Regions from separate parts of the Psychrosphaera haliotis genome, predicted to be linked through region 2. Evidence: predicted binding sites of a transcription regulator. Region 2 holds the regulator's gene; each other region holds the start of a gene.
The links. The regulator sigma-54, encoded in region 2, starts transcription at its own class of promoters, with help from an activator protein. The targets are predictions, from matches to a motif close to GTTGGCACGNNNNTNGNNT.
Positions count from the first base shown of each region.

Region 1: a site for sigma-54 is predicted at 2,417-2,435, ahead of flgJ (flagellar assembly peptidoglycan hydrolase FlgJ). Genes of this name have one in related genera too.
Region 3: a site for sigma-54 is predicted at 4,222-4,240, ahead of ABD009_RS07525 (DUF1328 family protein). Genes of this name have one in related genera too.

Region 1 covers NZ_BAAAFQ010000004.1:165,562-173,178, reverse strand. Annotated here, with positions in the region: gene flgH (flagellar basal body L-ring protein FlgH) at 1-665, shown strand, start outside; gene ABD009_RS03435 (flagellar basal body P-ring protein FlgI) at 675-1,769, shown strand; gene ABD009_RS03430 (hypothetical protein) at 1,802-2,209, shown strand; gene flgJ (flagellar assembly peptidoglycan hydrolase FlgJ) at 2,497-3,540, shown strand; gene flgK (flagellar hook-associated protein FlgK) at 3,553-5,574, shown strand; gene flgL (flagellar hook-associated protein FlgL) at 5,581-7,098, shown strand; gene ABD009_RS03410 (flagellin) at 7,428-7,617, shown strand, end outside.
Region 2 covers NZ_BAAAFQ010000004.1:687,341-694,957, reverse strand. Annotated here, with positions in the region: gene pmbA (metalloprotease PmbA) at 1-657, shown strand, start outside; gene ABD009_RS05710 (CvfB family protein) at 810-1,667, opposite strand; gene mgtE (magnesium transporter) at 1,722-3,077, opposite strand; gene ABD009_RS05700 (HPr family phosphocarrier protein) at 3,177-3,446, opposite strand; gene rapZ (RNase adapter RapZ) at 3,456-4,316, opposite strand; gene ABD009_RS05690 (PTS sugar transporter subunit IIA) at 4,319-4,768, opposite strand; gene hpf (ribosome hibernation promoting factor) at 4,859-5,146, opposite strand; gene ABD009_RS05680 (RNA polymerase factor sigma-54) at 5,181-6,674, opposite strand; gene lptB (LPS export ABC transporter ATP-binding protein) at 6,727-7,452, opposite strand; gene lptA (lipopolysaccharide transport periplasmic protein LptA) at 7,469-7,617, opposite strand, start outside.
Region 3 covers NZ_BAAAFQ010000005.1:131,806-139,422, reverse strand. Annotated here, with positions in the region: gene ABD009_RS07540 (NADP-dependent oxidoreductase) at 1-854, opposite strand, end outside; gene ABD009_RS07535 (TonB-dependent receptor) at 1,168-3,597, shown strand; gene ABD009_RS07530 (hypothetical protein) at 3,771-3,965, opposite strand; gene ABD009_RS07525 (DUF1328 family protein) at 3,985-4,161, opposite strand; gene ABD009_RS07520 (phospholipase A) at 4,464-5,516, shown strand; gene ABD009_RS07515 (DUF6404 family protein) at 5,523-5,915, opposite strand; gene ABD009_RS07510 (flagellin N-terminal helical domain-containing protein) at 6,135-7,617, shown strand, end outside.

The DNA.
Region 1 (7,617 bases), 520 kb from region 2:
TGTCTCTTGTTGGTGGTATTGGCTTGTTAAGTGGTTGTGCAGTGAATCACGATGTGGTGGAGGAAGATCCATTTTTTGCTCCCATCATGCCAGAAATACCTTCTGAAGAAGTAGTTGCGACAGGGAGCCTATACCATAGTGGTTGGTCAAATGGGCTTTATTCAGACACTAAAGCTAGACGAGTTGGTGACATTATCACCGTCATGTTGATGGAAAATACGCAGGCTTCAAAGACGGCAAAAACAGAAACTAAAAAAGAGACCGATGCTAGTTTGTCGCCACTTGTAGGTCTAAACGGATTAGCGCCGACTATTGGTGGTAATACCTTGGAAATGGGCATTGAGTCAGATAGTACGTTTAAAGGTGATGCAAAGTCGGACCAAAGTAACAGCTTGAATGGTCAAATTACGGTTCATGTTTTGAGAGTCTTACCAAACGGTAATTTAATAATTAGAGGTGAAAAGTGGTTAACGCTAAACACTGGGCAAGAGTTTATTAGACTAACCGGTATTGTTAGATCAGAAGATGTTTCATCAGATAACACAGTTGAATCTACTCGCGTGGCGAATGCTCGCATATCTTATAGCGGCAAAGGCTCTTTGGCAGAAGCTCAAGAAACGGGTTGGTTATCTCAGTTTTTCATGAGTTCGATGTGGCCATTTTAGGAGTTACATATGAAAATTTTATTAGCAGTTTTAATCTGCACTAGCCTCATTTTTAGTTCAAGCGTTAATGCTGTTCGTATTAAAGATGTGTCTACTGTACAAGGCATTCGCTCAAACCAATTGGTTGGATATGGCTTAGTAGTTGGTTTGCCGGGTACCGGAGAGCAAACAACATTTACCGAGCAAAGTTTTAAAGCAATGCTTGGCAACTTTGGCATTCAACTTCCAGCGAGTTTAAAGCCAAAAATTAAAAACGTAGCGGCCGTTGCAGTCCATGCTGAATTGCCTGCGTTTTCAAAGCCAGGTCAGAACATCGATATTACCGTTTCCTCAATAGGTAGTGCAGGCAGCCTTAGAGGTGGCACGCTTATTCAAACATTTTTGAAAGGTGCAGACGGTAACATTTATGCCGTAGCGCAAGGATCACTTGTAGTAGGTGGTTTAGGTGTTGAAGGTCTTGATGGTTCTCAAGTTGTTATCAATACACCAACCGTTGGGCGAATTCCTAATGGCGCTACAGTTGAACGTTCAGTACCAACGCCTTTTGGAAATGGTGACCATATTACCTTCAACTTAAATGAACCAGATTTCACGTCGGCAAAACGTTTAGCAGATACGATCAACAACCTAGTAGGTCCAAACACGGCAAAGCCAATGGATTCAGTATCAGTGCGTGTTATTGCGCCAAGAGATATTTCACAACGTGTTGCCTACTTATCAGCAATTGAAAACTTAGAGTTTCAGCCAGCGAGTACAAGTGCCAAAATTATTGTCAACTCTAGAACTGGCACTATCGTTATAGGTAAAGATGTTCGTTTAAAACCTGCGGCAATTACGCACGGTAGCCTAACGGTAACCATCGCTGAGAATCAGCAAGTTGATCAACCTAATCCATTGGCCAATGGCCAAACAGTTGTAACAAATCAAACAATAATAGATGTCGCAAGAGATGATACTCGAGCGTTTGTTTTTGACCCTGGTGCGAATCTTGATGATTTAGTACGCGCCATAAACCAAGTGGGCGCAGCGCCTGGCGATTTAATGGCTATATTAGAGGCATTAAAGCAAGCTGGAGCGATTGATGGTCAATTGGTTGTGATTTAACTTTTAATTTAATATATAGAAGGAATAACACGATGGCATTTTCACAAGTATTGCTAAGTGACGTAACTGCAAATAAAGAAACAAACCAGGCTATCCTGGAGATGTTAGATATTAACGAGGCGCATGATCTTCAATACCACGTGTATGAAGTTGCGTTTGGCGATAAGCAAATATTTTGTTGTTTATCAGGTGGAGTAATTGAAAACAATGAGATTCAATTTACGCCTGTTGGATTAGCAGCATTTGAAGCGTTAACGAATATCAAAGAAATGCCAGAAGCTGAGTATTTCGCTGACTTTATTAACACTGAAAAAAATATTGCTGAGCAAATTGAAACCGTATTTGCACGTGTTCCAAATGGTGCAAAAGTATGTTTTGTAGGTGATATAACTGGTGAGTTGAAAGAGGAATTATCTAAGTTCTTCACAATGATTCACTAGGAGTTCATATGCCAGTCGCCCAATGATGAGTCGAATCAGTACATCGGCTCATCGGGCAATTGCTCACTCGAGTAAAAGCCAATCTAGTAAAAGCCAGCCTAGAAAAAGTCAGTCAAGTAAAAGCCAATTTAGTCCAAATCAAACCTCCCAACAATCAGTAACATCACATCTAAAACTCAATAACTCTTTTATTCATGTATTAAAGCTCTTGGCACAAGACTTGAAATACACTCAATATTATTAATTTAATAGCTGAGTTGACGCATAAAAGTGTCAAAAAAACGACAATGAATAATATTGGAAACTCGAGTAATGCGCTTGATCTGATTGGTCTTCAAGAGTTGAAGTCCAAATCTAAAATGGATCCTGGCAATAAAGAAGCGCTTCATAAAGCTGCTCAACATTTTGAGTCCATTTTCATTGGTATGATGCTTAAATCAATGCGTCAAGCGAATGCAGTATTCGAAGAGGGCAACCCAATGCACTCTAACACTACTAAATTTTTTCGAGACATGTATGACTCTCAGTTAGCTAATGATATGTCAGAACAAGGCAGTGTTGGTTTAGCAGACATCATAGTTAACCAGCTTAGTGGCGAGAACGATAAATACGTTAATGCAGGTGTATTGCGAAATGATAATCGATTTGATGAACTCGTCGGAAATATATCTAAAAGTCCAACATCGCCAAACCAAGCCTCAACATTTAGTTTACCAGGTGATGATCAACAAATTAAAGATCGACTGTTTGCAGGTGCTGAAAAAGCTTATAACGCAACGTCAAATGAACAAAACAAACCACTCGAAGTGAACAAGCAGCCTTCAATTAGCTTTAATTCACCAGAAGAGTTTGTTGACAGCATTTGGGATTATGCAAAACAAAATGCGTCAAAAATTGGTTTAAACCCAGCGGTCATGATTGCTCAGTCGGCATTGGAGACTGGTTGGGGGAAACACGTATTAAAAGACAAAGACGGTAACTCAAGTTTTAACCTATTTAACGTAAAAGCTCATAGAGATTGGGACGGAACAAAAACTGCGCAATCGACATTAGAATTTGAAAACGGCATAGCGGTCAAAAAAGTTGAACCATTCCGTGTCTACAACAATGTGAATGAATCATTTAATGACTTTGTTAGCTTCCTAAAAAGCAACGATAGATATGAGCCCGCATTAAAACAAACAAGCAATCCGGAACAGTTTTTGCAAGGTCTACAAGACGCTGGTTATGCCACAGATCCAAATTACGCAAATAAAATATTGGGCATATTAAACAGCGATAACTTTCAAGAAATGATTGGCAAATTTTCTGAATTAAGCGATGGCGAATAGAGGAAATAAATAATGGCTGGCGGAATTTTAGGTACAGGTGTTTCTGGTTTATCAGCAGCTCAGCATGGGCTTGATACGACAGGTCACAATATTGCCAACGTCAACACTGAAGGTTTCAGTCGTCAAAGAGTTGAAACTCAATCTACGGTTGGCTTGGCTTTTAGAAGTACTTTTTTAGGCAACGGTACACAACTCGCAGGTATCACTCGTACGTTTAATGATTTTAATTATCAGGAAGTTATTTTTAACGCTAGCCAATACAATTCAAACAATACCAAATATGTTAATGCGTCACGTATGGACAACCTATTAGCGGATCCTGAGACTGGCATTACAACCTCATTCGAGGAAATGTTTGATGGCATCAATGGTGTAACAGAAGAGCCAACAATCATATCGGCCCGAAACGTAGTAATTGCAAGAGCAGAAACAGTAGCGCAACGTTTTAATACATTGTACGAAGAAATCTCAGGGCAGCACCTTGGTGCCGTAAACGAAGAAATAACAACAACAATAGAAGAGATAAACTCTATTGCTGCGGAAATTGCCAATCTTAATGGCAAAATTCAAGTAGAAAACGCGGTGAGTGGTAGTGGTTTTCCACCCAATGATTTACTAGATAAAAGAGACCTATTGCTTAAGAACTTAAGTGAAATGGTTCAAGTTGACACGATTAAACGTAACGACGGAACAATTAATGTCACTATAGGCAAAGGGATTACATTAGTTACAAACTCTTTTGCTTTGCCGCTATCGGTGGAGCGAAATGAATTTGATTCGAGCAAGCTTGAAATCGGTGTCGCTACTCGAGCCGATACAGTAAATAAAACTTATATTACGGACCAGTTATCAGGTGGCTCCCTAACTGGGCTGTTTGATGCTCGTGATAATTTAATTTTACCGACACTAAATGAACTCGGTAAGTTAGCAATTGGACTTGCTGACAGTTTTAATCGCCAACAAACATTGGGTCGCGATTTAAACGGCGACCAGGGTCAATATTTATTTAGTGACATAAATGAGCCTCAGGAAGTATTAAGCCGAACGTTAAACTCTCAATACAATGTAGGCGAAACCAAATTTGAAACTTACATTCGTAATACTAACGAACTATCCGGCGAAGATTATCGTTTAGATTATGACGGAACCAATATCGAAATGACTGATATGGATGGTAACGTCATAACTCAATTCACACCGGCTGATATTGCCACAATGGCAGGTGGTACTGCTATTGCTGTGGAAGGTACAGGTATTGCTTTAGCTATTGATACTAATAACTTAACAGCTGGCGACAGCTTTATGATCAGGCCAACACTTACTGGCTCTAGAGCAATAGAACGAGTGTTAGAAGACCCTGAAAAGCTGGCCGCAGCCGATAATGCGTTAGACATTTCAGCCACCAACAACCCAAATAATATCGAACTTAATTTATACGAACTCACTGCCGCATCAGCGCCTGCAGCTCCACTGCCTGCGCCGTTACCGGATAACTCAATTTCTATTGAGATTGATGCTGGTGCAGCTAACTATGTGGTTCGTGACTCGGGCGGTACCGTCATCAGTGGACCGAATGCAATCCCTGCCGATCAAATCATAGACGATCCAGTTGCTGGATTCCGTTTTGAATTGAAAGGGGTTTTAGCGGGTAGTGAAGTATTTGATATCGTTCACGCTGATAACCCAGGCTTTGATGAAACCAAAAAATTTGGTCCTGGCGATAACACCAATATGTTGGAAATGTTGAATTTTCAATCTCAACGTAACCTAGATAACGGCACCAATAGCTTGTCTGAAAGTTATGCAGACCTAGTAACCACTATTGGTGTAGAAACAAAGAGTAGAGAAATATCTACAGCTTCATTTGAAACATTGTTGGCAGGTTCCGAGCAGCGTTTAGCTGGTATTCAGGGCGTTAACCTAGATGAAGAAGCTGCAAATCTAATTCAATACCAACAAGCATACTCAGCCGCAGCAAGAATTATTACTGTTGCTCGAGACACTTTTGATACCTTATTACAGGCAGCAAGGTAGGTCATTATGAGAATCGCAACCAGTAACTATTTTGAAAGAAGCCTTACCAATATGCAGACTAGACAGTCTGCGTTAGACCGATCACAAATGGAGCTCTCCACGGGTAAAAAGATCATTACCCCTTCCGACGATCCGACGGGAGCAAATACGGCAATTCGTTTGAGAAAAGAATTAGACGTTTCAGATCGATATTTAACGGCTCAGAACTCGGCTGAACGATTTAACTTGTTAAGTGAAAACTCTGTAGCAAGTATGACGGATATAATTTTCCGTGCAGAAGAGCTGTTGCTTACATCGGTCAACGGTACGATGGATCAAAACAGTTTAAACGCCATTGCTGAAGAACTACAACAGCGTTTAGACCAGTTTGAAGGTTTAGCGAATACCACAAATGCGAATGGTGATTTTATATTCTCAGGTTTTCAAACGTCAACTCAGCCTTATCAAAAAGATGACTTTGGTTATAACATTTACAAAGGCGATGATGGGCAAAGAGACGTGTTGATCGCAGCAGGCTTTAAAGTTGAAGTTAATGACCCAGGCAGTATGTTTATTGACAATGTCCCTTCTTCGACGGCGAGCTTCGTACCAACTCCAAATCCTGCAAACCCATCAAATAGTGAAATATCAATGGGGTTTGTAACTAAAAAAGCGGAGTTTGAAAGCACATTAGCACCCGTTTACCCAGCACCATATACCGTTAACTTTGTAGCGGGTGCGGCGGCCGGAAATATTCGAGTTGAAGTTCGAGACAGTGGCGGCGTTGCTGTCCCTATAGAGCCAAATAAATCAGCGTTTCTAGACATAGCGCCTGGTGACAGTGTCGAATTTAATGGTATTGAGTTTAAGACTCAAACTAATCCAGCTCCTGCTGTAGGTGATTCGTTTCAATTTGATAGTTCACCAGATACAAGTATTCTTTGGACGCTGCAACAAGCGATTGATGCAATGTCGATGGTGAGCACAAGTTATAATGCTTCACGAGATGCAGCAAATGGCTCGGCAGCTGAACTTACTATAGGTAATATTGTTGATCCATCATCAGGCCATGTTTTTGATGACTATACCGTCAATATATTAGCGGGTGGCACTTTTGAAGTATTTGACAGTAAAGGGACGTTAGTTGCTGGTCCAGAAGATTATTTAACAAATAATAAGGTATCCTTTTTAGGAATTGAGTTTGATATATCAGGCACACCAGCTGCTGGTGATGTATTCCATGTAGATAGACCAGAAAGCCAAGCGAGGGTTGATCTTGTGGGTGGTTTACTAACCGAGTTAAAAGGTGGCTTAACAACAATCGACAATACTCGTTCTGAAATGGGTGCACGGTTAAACGCCATAGAAGTAGAAATTACTGCCCAGTATCGATACCAAGAAGTAACAAAAAGTACATTGGCATCAGTAGAAGAAATAGACATTTATGAAGCCATTAATAACTTGGAAAGTGACAAAGTTGGTTTACAAGCTTCGCAGCAAGCCTTTGCTAAAATCCAAAACTTATCCTTGTTTAATTACTTATAGGTATTAGTTGGAACTCAAATTATTCGCCTAGGCGGATCTAATCAGTCAAAAAAGCGGCAATTATGATCATTTATTATAATTGCCGCTTTTTTTTATCAAAATTTTGTCACCTTTGAATTTCATTATATGGGCGTAAATGTCTGTTTAAATAGCCTTGTACGTTTCCCAATGTGTATGCGGTTTGTTTTTAAACCTTTGTTTTTAGGGCTAAATGTTCATTTCTTGTTTGGTTTTTTATAGGTGTAGAAAAATTGGCATATAGAATGCAGTAGTCATTGTGAGAAAAGAACAGCAGGACAATGTCCTAGTTAAGTTCACAGGAGAAAACAATGGCTTTATTCGTAAATACTAACGTTGCTTCCATTAATGGACAACGTAACCTAATGGGTTCGACCAACAGCTTAGAAACATCTATGAATCGTTTGGCGTCGGGCTTAAGAATTAACAGTGCTCGCGACGATGCCGCGGGTTTACAAATTTCAAACCGATTAACATCGCAAATTAACGGCCTTAATGTTG
Region 2 (7,617 bases):
CGCTTAGATGCTAAAAAGTTAGATACTTGTCAGGTGCCTGTGTTATTTCATGCTGAAGTAGCGTCAACGTTATTTGGCCACCTAGTTTCTGCAATTAGTGGTGGAAGTCTGTATCGAAACTCTTCGTTTTTGATGGATAGCATAGATACTCAAATTTTACCTGAGTTTCTAACCATTGAAGAACGCCCTCATGTGCTACAAGGTTTGGCAAGTAGTCCGTTTGATTCTGAAGGTGTCGCTACGGTAGATAGAAATATCGTTGAAGCAGGCGTGTTAACCACTTATTTATTGACCGGTTATTCGGCTCGTAAAATGGGCCTTAAAACAACAGGCCATGCAGGTGGAATTCATAACTGGTACATTAGCCAAACTGATCCTGATTTAGCTGCCATGTTAAAGAAAATGGACAAAGGTTTGTTAGTAACTGAGCTTATGGGTCAAGGCGTGAACACAGTAACTGGTGATTACAGTCGTGGAGCTGCAGGGTTTTGGGTAGAAAACGGTGAAATCCAATATCCAGTATCTGAAGTAACCATTGCTGGTAATTTGTCTAATATGTTCAAACAGATTATTGCTATTGGTGGTGATGTTGAGCGTCGCGGTGCGGTTCAAACCGGCTCAGTATTAATTGAAAATATGAAGATTGCTGGTAACTAGGTTGCTTTAGCGTAAATACAATCAATTAGTACAGTGGCTATTATTGATAACAAAAAAAGGAAGCCTAGGCTTCCTTTTTTTAAGTCATTTTTTATTCAAAATTCAAAATTCAAAATTTACCACGAGGCTCTGACATTGAATCCGTTATTGGATCACTCTTGCTCGTCACCAGACTCTTTTTCTACTAAACGAATACCAGTTTTCTCAATTACGATATCGCCAGACTTGTATAAACCACCTATAGCTTTTTTGAAGGCTGCCTTGCTCATACCAAACAAGTTAGAAATGATTTCTGGCTTAGACTTGTCATGGACAGCGGCAAAACCACCTTCTTTATTCAAAAATTCCATGATGATTTTTGAGTATTTATCACGAGTCACCTTTCCGCCTTGAAGGCTAAGGTTAATTCTGTCATCTGGACGAATTCGAGTAATAAAGCCTTTTTTAGATTGGCCAAAACTAAGGCGTTGGAATACATCTTGTTTGAACAGCAAACCCCAATGGCTATGATTGATAATAGCTTTAAAGCCTAGCTCGGTGCTGTTCGCAATGATCAAGTCAACTTGTTGCTCAGGCTTAAAGGTGCCTTCATTTTCATCTTTTACAAATTTGTCTATTTTTGAAGACGCAGTAGGGCGCTGATCAAGGTCATCAAGATAAACATAAACCAAATAACGTTCGCCCACTTCCATTGGTCTGTGCTGTTCGCCATATGGAACAAGTAACTCTTTGTCTAAGCCCCAGTCTACAAAAGCACCAACACGAGTAACGTCTGTTACTTTTAAATATGCAAACTGACCAACTTCTACCTTTGGTCTTTGCGTTGTTGCAATAGGTCTATCTTCTGAATCCAAATAGACAAATACTCTTACTTCATCACCTTCTTTTGCATCTTTAGGTGCATGTTTTCTAGGAATAAGCAGTTCGTCGCCATCTCCGGCATCAACAAAAACACCAAAGTCGACGATTTTTGAGATAGGGAATGTGTTGGTTTTTCCAACTTCAATCATTTAATTTTTCCAATTTTACTAAGAAGGCACGTCTTTTTCAATGTTGCCACTACGTTAAAGTAGCAACCATGTTGCCGTGCCTAGGAATGCAAATATGCCGACAATGTCGGTCACTGTTGTCAGTATAACACTACCAGCTAAAGCTGGGTCGATGTTCATTCGTTTTAATGCAAGTGGGATCAGTACACCGGACAAACCGGCTGCAACGAGGTTCATTAACATCGCAAAAGCCAATACGCCACCAAGCATTAAATCTTGCTTCCATATCGCCACAACTCCGGCAATAAGGATGGCCCAAATAAGACCGTTTAGAAAGCCGATGGCGAGCTCTTTGCCTAGTAGCCATCTTGAGTTTGATTCGCTGACATGGCCCATTGCCATACCACGAATAACTAGCGTTAAAGTTTGACTACCGGCAACGCCACCCATGCTAGGCACGATAGTATTTAGCACGGCGAGAAAAGCTAACTCATCGAGAGTACTCTCAAATAAACTCGATACAAACGCAGCCAACAACGCGGTGAATAAGTTAACGCCTAACCAAAGCGAGCGCTTTCTGGTACTGTCTAAAACCGGTGCAAATGTATCGGCTTCATCATCAAGACCTGCCATGCTCAACATTGAGTGCTCAGCGTCTTCACGAATAATATCAACCACGTCATCAATGGTAATACGGCCTAGCAATAAGCCATTTTCGTCAATAACTGGGGCTGTCATCCAGTCATATCGTTCAAATAATGTGGCGACCTCAGACTCCTGCATCGATGCTGGGATGACCTCAAAGTCTGTTTCCATTACTTCCGAAATGAGTTTACTCGGATTAGAGGTCACTAGCGCTGATAATGACACCTCACCAATAAAGTGATCTTGCTTGTCTACAACGTACAAATAATCTGTATTTTCTGGGAGTGACTCTTTGAGGCGCAAATATCTTAGGATTACGTCAACCGTTACGTCAGGGCGAACCGTAACCGTATCGGTATTCATTAATGCGGCAGCTGAATCCTCTTCATAAGACATCACTCGTTCTGCACGCGCTTGGTCCTGTTTATCCATGCTTTTTAATACACGGCGATAAACAGCGTCTGGCATACTCCGTAAAACTTCTGAGAAGTCATCATCATCAAGGTTGGTAGCGGCTTCAGCAACACGCTCTGGCTCCATTGCTCGTAATATTGGGTTACGAACCTCTTCAGATAACTCTTCTAGAATCTCACCTTGAATGCTGCTGTCGATAAGTTGCCAAATAACAGTACGACTTTTAGGCGGTGAGGAGTGTAATAACAGAGCAATGTCATTTGCAGCCATAGAATCAAGCATATTCCGGACACGAACAAACATACCGTCACTGATAGCGGTATTTAGTTCATTAATTGGAATTGTGTATTCTTGTTCTAATAATTCAGGCATATCAAAATCAAAGGTTTCTGTTGTTTACCTTGCGCGTAAGTCTAACTTAGATTGCCATTTTATGATAGTAACTGGTTGTTTTACTGGCAAGATAAGAGGTTATTCAGACTCATCAAAGCGGTTGCTTACAAGTTCACAAATTGCGTTTAGTGCTTGTTCTTCGTCTTCGCCGTCCGCTGTGATTGTTACTTCTTTGCCTTGATTACTTGCTAACATGAGCAAAGCCATTACGCTGTCAGCACTTGCCGTTTTTTCACCTTGTTGAACTTGTACTTTGGCTTTAAATTGAAGTGCCAACTGAGCCATTTTGGTGGCAGCTCTAGCATGTAATCCAAGTTTGTTTTGGATAGTGATAGTGCGCGATAACATGACTAAGCCTTATAGCTGTTCTAAATAACGACTCATTTCACGGTGTCGAGTTTTGATATTTTTGCCGCGAGAACGGAACTGCTCAGCGAGGGTTTCTGCAATGTATACGGAGCGGTGTTTTCCACCTGTACAGCCTATAGCTATTGTTAAGTAGCTTCTATTATTGCGCTCTAAATGAGGCAACCAAGTGGACATAAAGTTATTAATTTGAAAAACAAATTTATTCACCAATGGTTGGCTGGAAAAGAAGTCTTTAACGGGTAAGTCTAATCCGGTTAAAGCGCGTAATTCAGGTTCCCAGTGCGGGTTAGGTAAAAATCGTGCATCAAAAACAAAATCAATGTCGTTTGGAACGCCGTATTTGAAACCAAAGGATTCAAAGGTTATAACCAGTTCTTTATCAGATTTACCTAATATTTTTTCTCTTACCATTTCGGTAAGTTGATGCACGTTCAAATCTGAGGTGTCTATGTACAAGTCGGCTCTAGAAGACAAGCCATCTAATAATTTACTTTCTTGGGCGATGGCATCAGGTAATGAAGCGTCGCCTTTGGTAAGAGGGTGTAGTCGTCGAGTTTCGCTATAACGACGAATAAGTACTTCATCTTTGGCATCGATATAAAGAACCGTGGTTTTTACACCTTTAGGTAAGAAGTCCAAATTATCCATTAACTCTTGTTCAGAGCTTGGTAAGTTTCGAACATCAATGCTTACAGCAACTTGTGGGTAATTTTGTGATAACGAATGCGATAGAGCAGGCAGTAAGTCTACTGGCAGATTGTCAACGCAGTAGTAACCTAAGTCTTCAAGTACTCTAAGTACTACCGTCTTCCCTGAGCCTGAACGGCCACTAACTATAAATATATGCATGATTAAGCAGCTTCAATTACGTTGTATAAGTCGTTATCTGTTTCGGCACTTCTAATTCGTTTCAGCATATCTTTGTTATCAAAGATTTCTGCAATAGACGCAAGCGTTTGAAGATGCACATCACATTGATCTTCAGGCACTAATAGTGCAAAAAATACGTCTACTGGGCGATTATCAATCGCGTCGTAATTTATTCCAGGGTGACTAACCAATAATACCGCGACTGGTTCACCTTTTGGGGTGATTTTTCCATGAGGAATGGCTACACCATTTCCTATTCCTGTACTTCCTAGTTTTTCGCGATTCATTAGACTCGCCAATATATCTGTGCAAGTTAGATCAGGTAACTTAGTACTAGCAATCTCGGCAATATGCTCTAGGATCTTTTTCTTGCTTTGGCAGTCTGCCAGCACTTTTGTGCAGTCAGGTTGCAGAAGTAACTTTACATTCATGGTTTTATTTTACTGCTATTTTCTTTTGATCTTATCTCAAAAGATGGATTAAAAGTACCGTCCTTGGCACTTTAATTTTAATGAGAGAAGTTAGTGTCGAATTAACTTTTCTTTATGCTTAATAACTTGACGATCAAGTTTATCAATTAATGAGTCAATAGCAGCATACATATCTGTATGCTCCGATGTAGCAAAGAGCTCTCCACCGTTAACATGCATGGTCGCTTCTGCTTTTTGGCTTAGCTTTTCAACGTCTAAAATCACATGGACGTTGTTAATGTGGTCAAAATGACGCTGTAACTTTGCAAATTTCGTATCAACATACTCTTTTAAAGACTCTGTTGCATCGACATGACGACAAGTTAAATTAATTTGCATATGCACTTCCTTCTTAATTGATAAAATGGGTGTATTACACCAATCGTTTTCTCTGGTTTGAAGGGGGAATGTTTAACGACTCCCGGTATTTTGCGATAGTTCTTCTGGCTACTTGGATGCCCTGTTCGGCCAGAATATCGGCAATCTTACTGTCACTTAACGGTTTTACTTGGTTTTCAGCGGCAACTAACTTTCTAATTAAAGCTCTAATTGCGGTTGATGAACATTCACCACCATTTTCGGTGCTAACGTGGCTAGAGAAGAAGTACTTTAATTCAAAGATTCCTCTGGGAGTGTGCATGAATTTTTGTGTTGTCACACGTGATATTGTGGACTCATGCATATCAACCATTTCTGCTACATCGTTTAGAACCATTGGCTTCATAGCTTCTGGACCATATTCAAAAAAGGCTTGTTGCTGCTGTACTATACAATTTGATACCTTCAATAAAGTGTCGTTTCTGCTTTCTAAACTTTTAATAAACCATTTTGCTTCTTGTAAGTGTGAACGAACAAATTGAGCATCAGAGCTATTAGTTGAAGTTTTAGACAGTGAAGCGTACTGTTCGTTCACTTTAATTTTAGGCATAGAATTGGGATTTAGCTCTACTAACCAACGACCTTTTTTCTTAATTACGCTAACATCTGGAATTACATAGTCAATTTCATCTTTAATAACTAAGCTAGCAGGGTTTGGGTTCAGAGACTGAATGAGCTCTAAGGCTTCTTTTAAGTCATTTTCTTTTAATTTTGTTTTACGGAGAATGGTACGGTAATCGCGATTAGCCAGTAGGTCGATATTCTCGGCAATTAAATCAATAGCTTCCTGTCTAAAAGGCGTATCAATACTATATTGTTGCAACTGAACAAGTAGGCATTCTTGCAAGCCTCGGGTAGCAACACCAATAGGATCAAAGTGTTGGATACGCTTTAATACGGCCTCTACTTCTTCAATTTCAACATCTTCAATATCTACAGACTCTACGATGTCTTCTGTTGATACGGTCAAAAAGCCTTTATCATCGATGGCGTCAATAATCGCGGTAGCAATGGCTAAGTCATGTTCTGAAAAAGGAGAAAGATTAAGTTGCCACTTTAGATGGTCTTGAATATCCAGCGTTGTTTCACCCTGGTAAACGGTGTCTTCGCCTTCGTAGGCTGGGCCTGAGCTAGCAGGAGCCGCACTCATGTAATCGTCCCAACTAGAGTCAGTAGGGAGCTCGTCACCTATTGTTTGTTCTTGAATGTTTTCGTTGGTATCACGTTCATCTTTGGTCCATTCAATTTCATCGTCATTTGAATTAGATGCGGCTTCATTTTCATGGCGGTCGTGATTGTCTTTAGGGAGTTCAATATGCTCAACAGAACCATGCTCCTCGTCATTTTCTAACAAGGGGTTGCTGTCCAAGGCTTCTTGGATTTCTTGTTGCAGTTCTAACGACGACAATTGCAACAAACGAATTGCTTGTTGTAATTGAGGGGTCATAGTTAACTGCTGACCCATTTTAAGTTGTAGTGTTGGTCTCATTTGATCCCAGTAAAGTACTGACTAAAATAAACTTATTTGTACTAACAAAATATCAAAGTTTGAACTGGTCACCAAGATAAACTTTCTTCACAATGTCACTTTCTAGTACCTGTGAAGGAGTTCCTTCGGCAATTAGCTCCCCATGACTTACGATATAGGCTTTTTCACAGACATCAAGTGTTTCACGGACATTATGGTCAGTAATAAGAACACCTATTCCCTTTGCAGTTAATTGTTGGATTATTTTTTTGATATCTATCACCGAGATAGGATCAACACCTGCAAAAGGTTCGTCTAAAAGAATAATTTTTGGATCTGCCGCTAAAGCACGTGCAATCTCTACCCTGCGACGTTCACCGCCAGATAAGGCCATACCAAGGCTGTCCCGTATATGATCGATATGAAACTCCGCAATAAGATCATCTAACAAGTCTGCTTGCTGGTTAGCATCAATGTCTTTGCGCATTTCTAGAACTGACATGATGTTTTGTGAAACCGTAAGCTTTTTAAATATCGAAGACTCTTGTGGAAGATAACCGATACCTTTACGAGCTCTTACGTGCATAGGCTCATGACTTAAATCGTTTTCGTCGAGTTGGATAACGCCTTTATCATTTGGTACAAGACCTACAATCATATAAAACGTGGTTGTTTTGCCTGCGCCATTAGGTCCTAGTAAACCCACAACTTGTCCGGCTTCAACCGACAGGCTTACATCTTTAACAACTTGTCTACTTTTATAAGATTTGGCTAAATGCTTGGCCACCAACTTGGTCATATTAGGTTTTCTCTACTTAGTTATTTGGCTGTGTTTTTTTTGTTTTAATAGTCGTTGTTACACGGCCACCTGTTGATTTATCGCCGTCTGCTTTAACTCGCTGAGCATTTAAATCAAAGACAATATTGCCACTTTCAACAATTGAGCTGCCTTGCTTATATTTAG
Region 3 (7,617 bases), on a different contig from region 2:
TGAGGAATTTCACCAAAGTGATCTGGCATAGTGAAGCCTTCAATACGAACACGCTTTTTAATAACATTTAACCAACTTGGTCCTGGCGCAGGTTCCGCTTTTGGATAGTCGGCAATCAGGCCACAAACAACAACTCGACCATGTGCATTCATTCGCTCAAAAATATGGTGTTGGATTGGTCCACCTGTGTTTTCAAAAAATACATCAATGCCCTTCGGCGCTAACTCATCTAATTTAGCGGCTAAATCGTCGGTTTTATAATTAATAGCACCGTCAAAGCCTAACTCTTTAGTGATCCATTCGGCTTTTTCATCGCTACCTACTACACCAATAACGTTAAGCCCTTCCGCTTTTGCCAACTGACCTACAATAGAACCAACTGAACCTGCGGCACCTGTAACAATTAAAGTTTCGCCTGACTTAGGTTTACCTACTTTTAATAAACCTTGCGTTGCCGTTAGTCCTGGTAAAGCAAAAACCGACAATACCGCTTCGTCTGAAACTGGCGCTTCAATTTTATTTAGACCTTCTGCGCTGCCAGCAAAATATTGCTGCCACCCCATCATGCCCATAACACGGTCGCCCACTTTAAATTTATCGCTTTTACTTTCTACTACTTCACCAATGCCTGAGCTACGCATTACATCGCCAAGCTCTACTGGTGGAATATAACTTTCTGTATCTGGGCTCATCCAGCCAAACATGGCAGGGTCTAACGACATCATATTTTGTTTAACAAGCACTTCGCCTTCGGTAATTGAACGTACTTCACGTTCCTTGATTTCAAATAGGCTGTTGTCAATTGGACCGCCTGTTGGGCGTGCTACTAAATGTATTGATTTGTTAGTACTCATTTTTATTCCTTCAATTCATGTCGTTATAAATAGATTTTATTTAAAACGCGCTGTTTTTGTTCAGCTAATTATCGACTTTATCTGTCCTTCATATCTGACGTTATAAATCTCAAATTCAAGGGCATTAGAAAAATTAATAACCAACATGAATAATTATTAGATTAAATACCGAAAAACCTGTTGACGAAAAACCCAATTAATATAATTATGCACAAATACAGAATAAGAATTCACAACAAAAACTTATTTAGGTAGATTTAAAAGAACATAAATCAACTTAATTTAAATACGTAAAATAAATAGGAAAACATTAATGTACGCCACCTCAGCTCCAATTTTTAAATCGTCAGTCATTTCTTTGGCCATTGCCGCTAGCTTTTTATCTAGCAATGCAATATCACAAGAGAAAAAAGGCTTAAATGAGATAGAAAAAATTGAGGTAACCGCAAGCCGACGAAGCGGAACAGTGCAAGAAGTGCCCATGAACATTTCTGCATTAGATGGCGACATTATGAAACAACAAAATATCTATACACCTGAAGATGTTGCGAGATGGGTACCAGGTTTAACCATTGCGGATCAAGGTGGACGTGAAGGCGCATCTATTATCGTTCGAGGTCTGAACACTAATAGCTCAGATAGATCTGCTGACGGTGGCACAGTTGCTACCTACTTAGGCGACATAGCTTTTGATTCAGATTTACGTCTTACGGATATTCAACGTGTTGAAGTTTTAATAGGCCCACAAGGTACTTTATACGGCACTGGCTCTTTGGGTGGGGCTATTCGTTATATTTTAAATGAACCTGCGCTTGACGAAACCACTGTAAACTTAGCGTTTGATACATTTGCTTTGGCAGAAAGTGATGACTTAGGCACTGAAGCTGGCGTTGTTTTTAACCTGCCACTTATTGAAGATCAGTTAGCCATTAGATTTAATTTAAACCACTTTTCAAGTCCTGGTTTTATAGATTATACCCAAGTTTTGAAGGAGCCTGGCGTATCCTCTGCTGATCCTGACTGGCAAAACGAGTCTGATGTTAACGCTAATTTAAAAACGGTTAAAGATGCCAATACGGAAGAAACATTTACTGCTCGTACAGCCATAAAGTGGGTTGCATCTGACAATGTTGAGGCAATGTTAAACTACATATACCAAAACAAAAAAGTAGGTGGTAATTCAATTGATCAGTTTAATACCCTATCCGCTGACAATCCGCTTTCTTCTATTATTCAGCCATATCAAAACTCAATGCGATACGAAGAGCCAGGTGAGCAAACCGATGAATTGCTAAGCCTTGAGCTAACGGTTGATTTAGGCTCCGTTAATTTAGTTTCTGCAACGGGTTATTCTAAATTTGAACAAACGGGACAACGTGATCAAACCGACTTGTTAATGCAAGATATTTGGTCTGGTTATGGCGAATTCCCTGCTTACACAAGAGATTATGGCGAAGGTGACTCTTTATCTCAGGAGTTTAGACTAGTATCCGATACAGATTCTGACTTTAGCTGGATTGCAGGTGTGTTTTATAGTGATTCACAATACGATTTTGACGATCGTGAGTACATGCCAGGCGCTACATTAGCTTGGTATAATGATGACTACGAAAGCTTAGATTACGACCTTGAATACATCGCCACTGGTTACAACAAAAGTAAAGAGTCTGCCGTATTTGGCGAATTTACCTATAGCGCCACAGATAAGCTTGAAGTAACCGTAGGTACTCGTTTATATAAATATGAAGTTAACACAGTTTCCGCCGCAGCTGCACCGCTTGATGTAGATACCATAATCACTAAGGACGATCTGCAATACGAAACGGTAAATGCCGATGATTCAGGTAGTTTGTTTAAGTTAAACTTAAGCTACCAATTGGATGATAATATTCTAGGTTACTTTACGGTAAGTGAAGGATTTAGATTAGGTGGTGGTAACGGCATTATTGCTTGTACTACACCGGTAACGGCTCAGGTTTGCGCTTTACCAAACGAAGTTGAGTTTGAATCGGACACAACACAAAACACTGAAATCGGCTTAAAAAGCACTTGGTTCAACAACAAGCTTCATTTTAACGCGGCTATCTTTAATGTGGACTGGAATGACGCTCAAATTAGTGCGGCAACGGTTTATGGTGCTGAGCCAATTACATTAAATGCTGGTCAGGCTAAATCCCAAGGTATTGAGCTTTCTACACGTACCACTTTAATTAAAAATTGGGCAATTTTTGCAAGCTTTTCTTATGCAAAAGCTGAACTAACGGAAGATGCCCCTTTCCTCTTTAAAGTAGCAAGTGAAACTGGCACTGAGTTGCAAAACTTTTACGATGGTGAAAAAGGAGACAGACTACCTGGAGCGCCGGAGAAACAAGCAACTTTTGGTGTTAATTATCAAAATGAGGTTTTCGATAATAAACTCTTGTCAGTAAATTATGGTTTAACCGCACAAAGTGATGTTTATACTAAGGTGGGTTTAAAAGCAGATGGTGAGTCATTACCTGGTTACGCTGTAAGTAATCTTTCAGCCACTATTTCTGACGACAACTGGTCAGTGACAGCCTACGTTAACAACTTGTTTGATAAGTATGCCTATAGTGCCAACCGTCGTGACCCATCTTGGTCTGGCAATTCAGTATTTGATAGTGAAAATAAAGACTTATCAGAACTGAGCCGTACTTATGGTCATTATGTGATTCAACCAAGGTCAGTAGGTGTTAAATTTAACTACTTGTTTGAACTTTGATGTCGGGTTTCTGATTAAATATCATTTATTAGACACTGAACGGTCCTGAAATAAATTGAAACTTATTTCATATTAGATACAAAAAGCCCACTTCATTAAGTGGGCTTTTTTATTCACATCCCGTTAGGGGTGAAAATCACGTTTTTGCTCGTTTAAAATAGCGTGGTAGCTAATTAACAGTCTTTGTCTTTAGCGTCCGCTTTTTCTTTTACATCTTCACAAGCGTCTTCTAATGCGTTACCTGCGTCTGTCACTACTTCATCAACCTTTTCACCAGCCTTTTCGCCAGGTCCTTTTTCACAACCCTGCAAAACGAATGCTGAAAGTACTAATGGTGTTGCGATAAGTAATAGCTTTAATAACTTCATAATATATCTCCTGTTTAACCTAAAGGTTTGTTTTACGTCCGTGGAATGCATTCAAAATTATAGTAACTACAAATCCCACTAAAAAGATGAAAAATAAAATCTTTGCAATACCTGTTGCAGCGCCCGCTATACCACCAAATCCAAAAATACCGGCAATAATTGCAATCACAAAAAATGTAATAATCCAAGATAACATGATAGCTCCTTAAGTCGACGTTTAAATTAAATACTGCAATTCATTTGTTCAGTAGATATATTGCCACTTACATGCCAAGGTGTGGGAATACCTAAAATAAATTAAATTACCTAAAAAATACAACAACTTAAACCAATTCGATATAAATCTAACGAGCATTAATAAAAACGAAACCAATTCAGATCTTAAAATATTTTCACAGTGACCCTGCAAGTTTTTCAATCCTAACTAGCATTAGTACATAAAAGTCTTTTATTATGAGTATCTTGTTGTACTCCAATTGTTCTAATTTAGGGAAATTCATGTCAGTTATAAGCGGTAGAATCAAATACGCGGGAATTTTATTAGCGGCGGCTATCCCCTTACAGGCTCTGGGTGGGATTGATGACATTGTAAAAACACCTGAAGAAATAGCGTTGGAACAAAAAATAAAAACCTGTGCATCAAGTCTAAAAGAAACTGGGTTTGTTACTGGTGATGAAAAACTGATTTATAGATATTGTGAAACAAGGATATTATCTAGAGGCATTAAGAAAGGTCGATTAGCCCAACGTATTATTAACGAACGGTCGACGGAGCTTAATCCCTTTGTTATTACACCACACAGACAAAGTTACATATTACCCTTCGTTAAATCCGATAACTTCAATCGTAAACCTTACGAAAGCAATGAACTTGTTTCTGGGCAATTAGAAGATTATGAATCAAAGTATCAAGTTAGTTTTAAGGTTCCGCTAAGAAGCAGTACTTTATTTATTCCAGGTGATGGTCTGTACTTTGGAATGACAATTCAAGCATGGTGGCAAGTATATTCAGACGAAATATCTAAACCATTTAGGGAAACGAACTACACTCCAGAGATTTTCTATATTGCACCATTACCATGGCAACCTAATGATGGAAATATGGCGTTTACGGTTCACTTTGAACATCAATCCAATGGCCAAACACAATTGCTTTCCAGAAGCTGGAACCGTTTGTTAGCGTCTGTTGTGTATGAGAAAGATGACTTCGCCATTGGTGTAAAGCCTTGGTACCGATTCAAAGAAAACGAAAAGTCTGACCCTTTAGATCCTAAAGGTGACGATAATCCAGATATTCATAAATACTTAGGACATTACGAAGTCTTTGGCGCATACGCCTTTAACGATGATCATAAAATGTCTTTTAATGTGCGGAAGAACTGGAAAACAGGTAACGGTTCTATAGAGCTAAACTATTCGTTTCCATTTCCAGGCTCGTCGAGATTGGTTGGATTTGCGCAATACTTTAGTGGATATGGGGAAAGCTTGATTGACTATAATCATAAGCAACAAAAACTAGGCATTGGCATTGCTGTTAATGATATTTTTTAAACCTTGTTAAGAAATATTTGCAGAGTTAATTTTGTGTTTTTCAGACAAATAGAGTTCCCAACTTGGGAGCTCTAACATTCGGCTTTGGTATTGGTAATTAGAAGCCATGTAAAAGCTATACACCAGACTAAACATCAGCACGATAACGAATAAATTAACGCTTGTTGATAGATTTAGTGCCACAAATATATGCAACGTCAACAAAATAAACGCCAGCAGTAACGAATAACAAGTTGCATGAATACTCAAACTTCTCCACCTACTTGCAAAAAATGGCGGCGGCTCTGCTATCCCTAGGAACCACAAAACTCGATAAAGCAAAGGCGCAGCAGCATACTGACAAATACCAAGATACTCCATCTCTTCTCTAAAGTGAGTCACCTTTTGCTCAAAGTCCATCCAGCCCTTATGTTAACTATTGATTTGTAATAAATTTATGCGCAGTAGTATTCTCTCTTCTGAGCTATTTTTCAACCAGTTATTGCCTTTGGAGCTAAATAGGGTAAAGGGGAAAAACCAAACCCTACCGCCCAATATTTAACCGAATGATTTTATTGGGTAATAAATGGGTACAAAGTTTGCTTTATTCGGTCAAACTGTTGTCGGCCATGGAAAGTAATGAACCTTTTTGTAAACACTAATACCGCGTCTATTAATAGTCAAAGAAACCTATCCAAATCATCTTTATCCCTTGAAACGTCAATGTCTAGGCTTGCCTCAGGAATGCGAATTAATAGTGCTAAAGACGATGCAGCTGGACTGCAAATTTCTAACAGACTAACTTCACAAATAAATGGACTAAATGTTGCCGTGCGAAATGCCAACGACGGCATCTCATTGGCACAAACAGCTGAAGGTGCTTTACAAGAGTCAACAAACATCTTACATCGCATGCGTGACTTAGTTATTCAATCTGCTAATGCAACAAACTCATCCGTTGACCGTAAAAGCATTCAAGAGGAAGTCATTCAATTAAAGTCTGAATTAGAGCGCATCGCAACAACTACTACTTTTGGTGGGCAACAGTTACTAAACGGATCTTTTGGGTCTAAACAACTACAGGTTGGCTCTCAAGCCAATGAAACGATTGCCATATCCATTAACTCAGCCAAAGTGAATGATTTAAGCAGTTCAACTTATACGTTAGGTGATGCATTTGGTATCGGCTCAGCAGCTACATCAATGGGCTCGCCTGTTTACGGAACAAACAGTCCATTGGCAAGCACAAACGAAACTTTGACTTTAAATGGAATAAACCAAGAGCTAGTTTCTATTGACCAATTTGACGCCGCGTCAGAGGTGGCCAGTAAAATAAATTCAGTATCCAATGCCACTGGCATCATCGCAGATTCTAGAACCGTGTTAGCTATGTCTAACTATTCTAATAGTTCTGTTGGTGACTCTATCCGTTTTGACTTAAGTAATGGAAGTCACACAGAAACAATTTCTTTTTCATCCTCAGGCTCTGCTCATTTAGACTTTCAAAAACTGCAAAATAAAATTAATGAGTCAGCTGCAGTCTTAGGAATCTCTGCACATTACTTTCCAAAAGAAAGTAATGGCGCCCCTATCCTTGAGTTGACCTCAGAGGGTGGAAATAATATTACCGTCTCAAATTGGAATGATCTTACAGATGGCAATGCAACAATAGATGTTGAAGGTGGTGGTTATGATGGTGTACGCGGCTTCGGATCAGTTTTGACGTTAAATGCAGTTAACAAAGATGTAACGGTAAAAGGACAAGTAAAATTAGATAGCTCGACAAGTTTTAATGTAACATCCAGTGAAGCTAATAGTGACTTAACTGGCGCCACTGCTTCTGGCGCAGTCATTCAATCGAGTGAAGTTTCAATAGCGTCAATTGATGTAACAACATCAGAAGGCTCACAAAATGCAATTAGTGTTATAGACGGGGCCATTGCAAAAATAGATAAAAGCAGAGCGACTTTGGGCGCTATCCAAAACAGACTCAACTCGACTATTCAAAACCTTTCTAATATTTCAGAAAACTCATCTGGAGCTAGAGCTAGAATTCGAGATACCGACTTTGCAAAAGAGACGGCACAGTTAACTAAACATCAAATACTTCAACAAGCCGGGA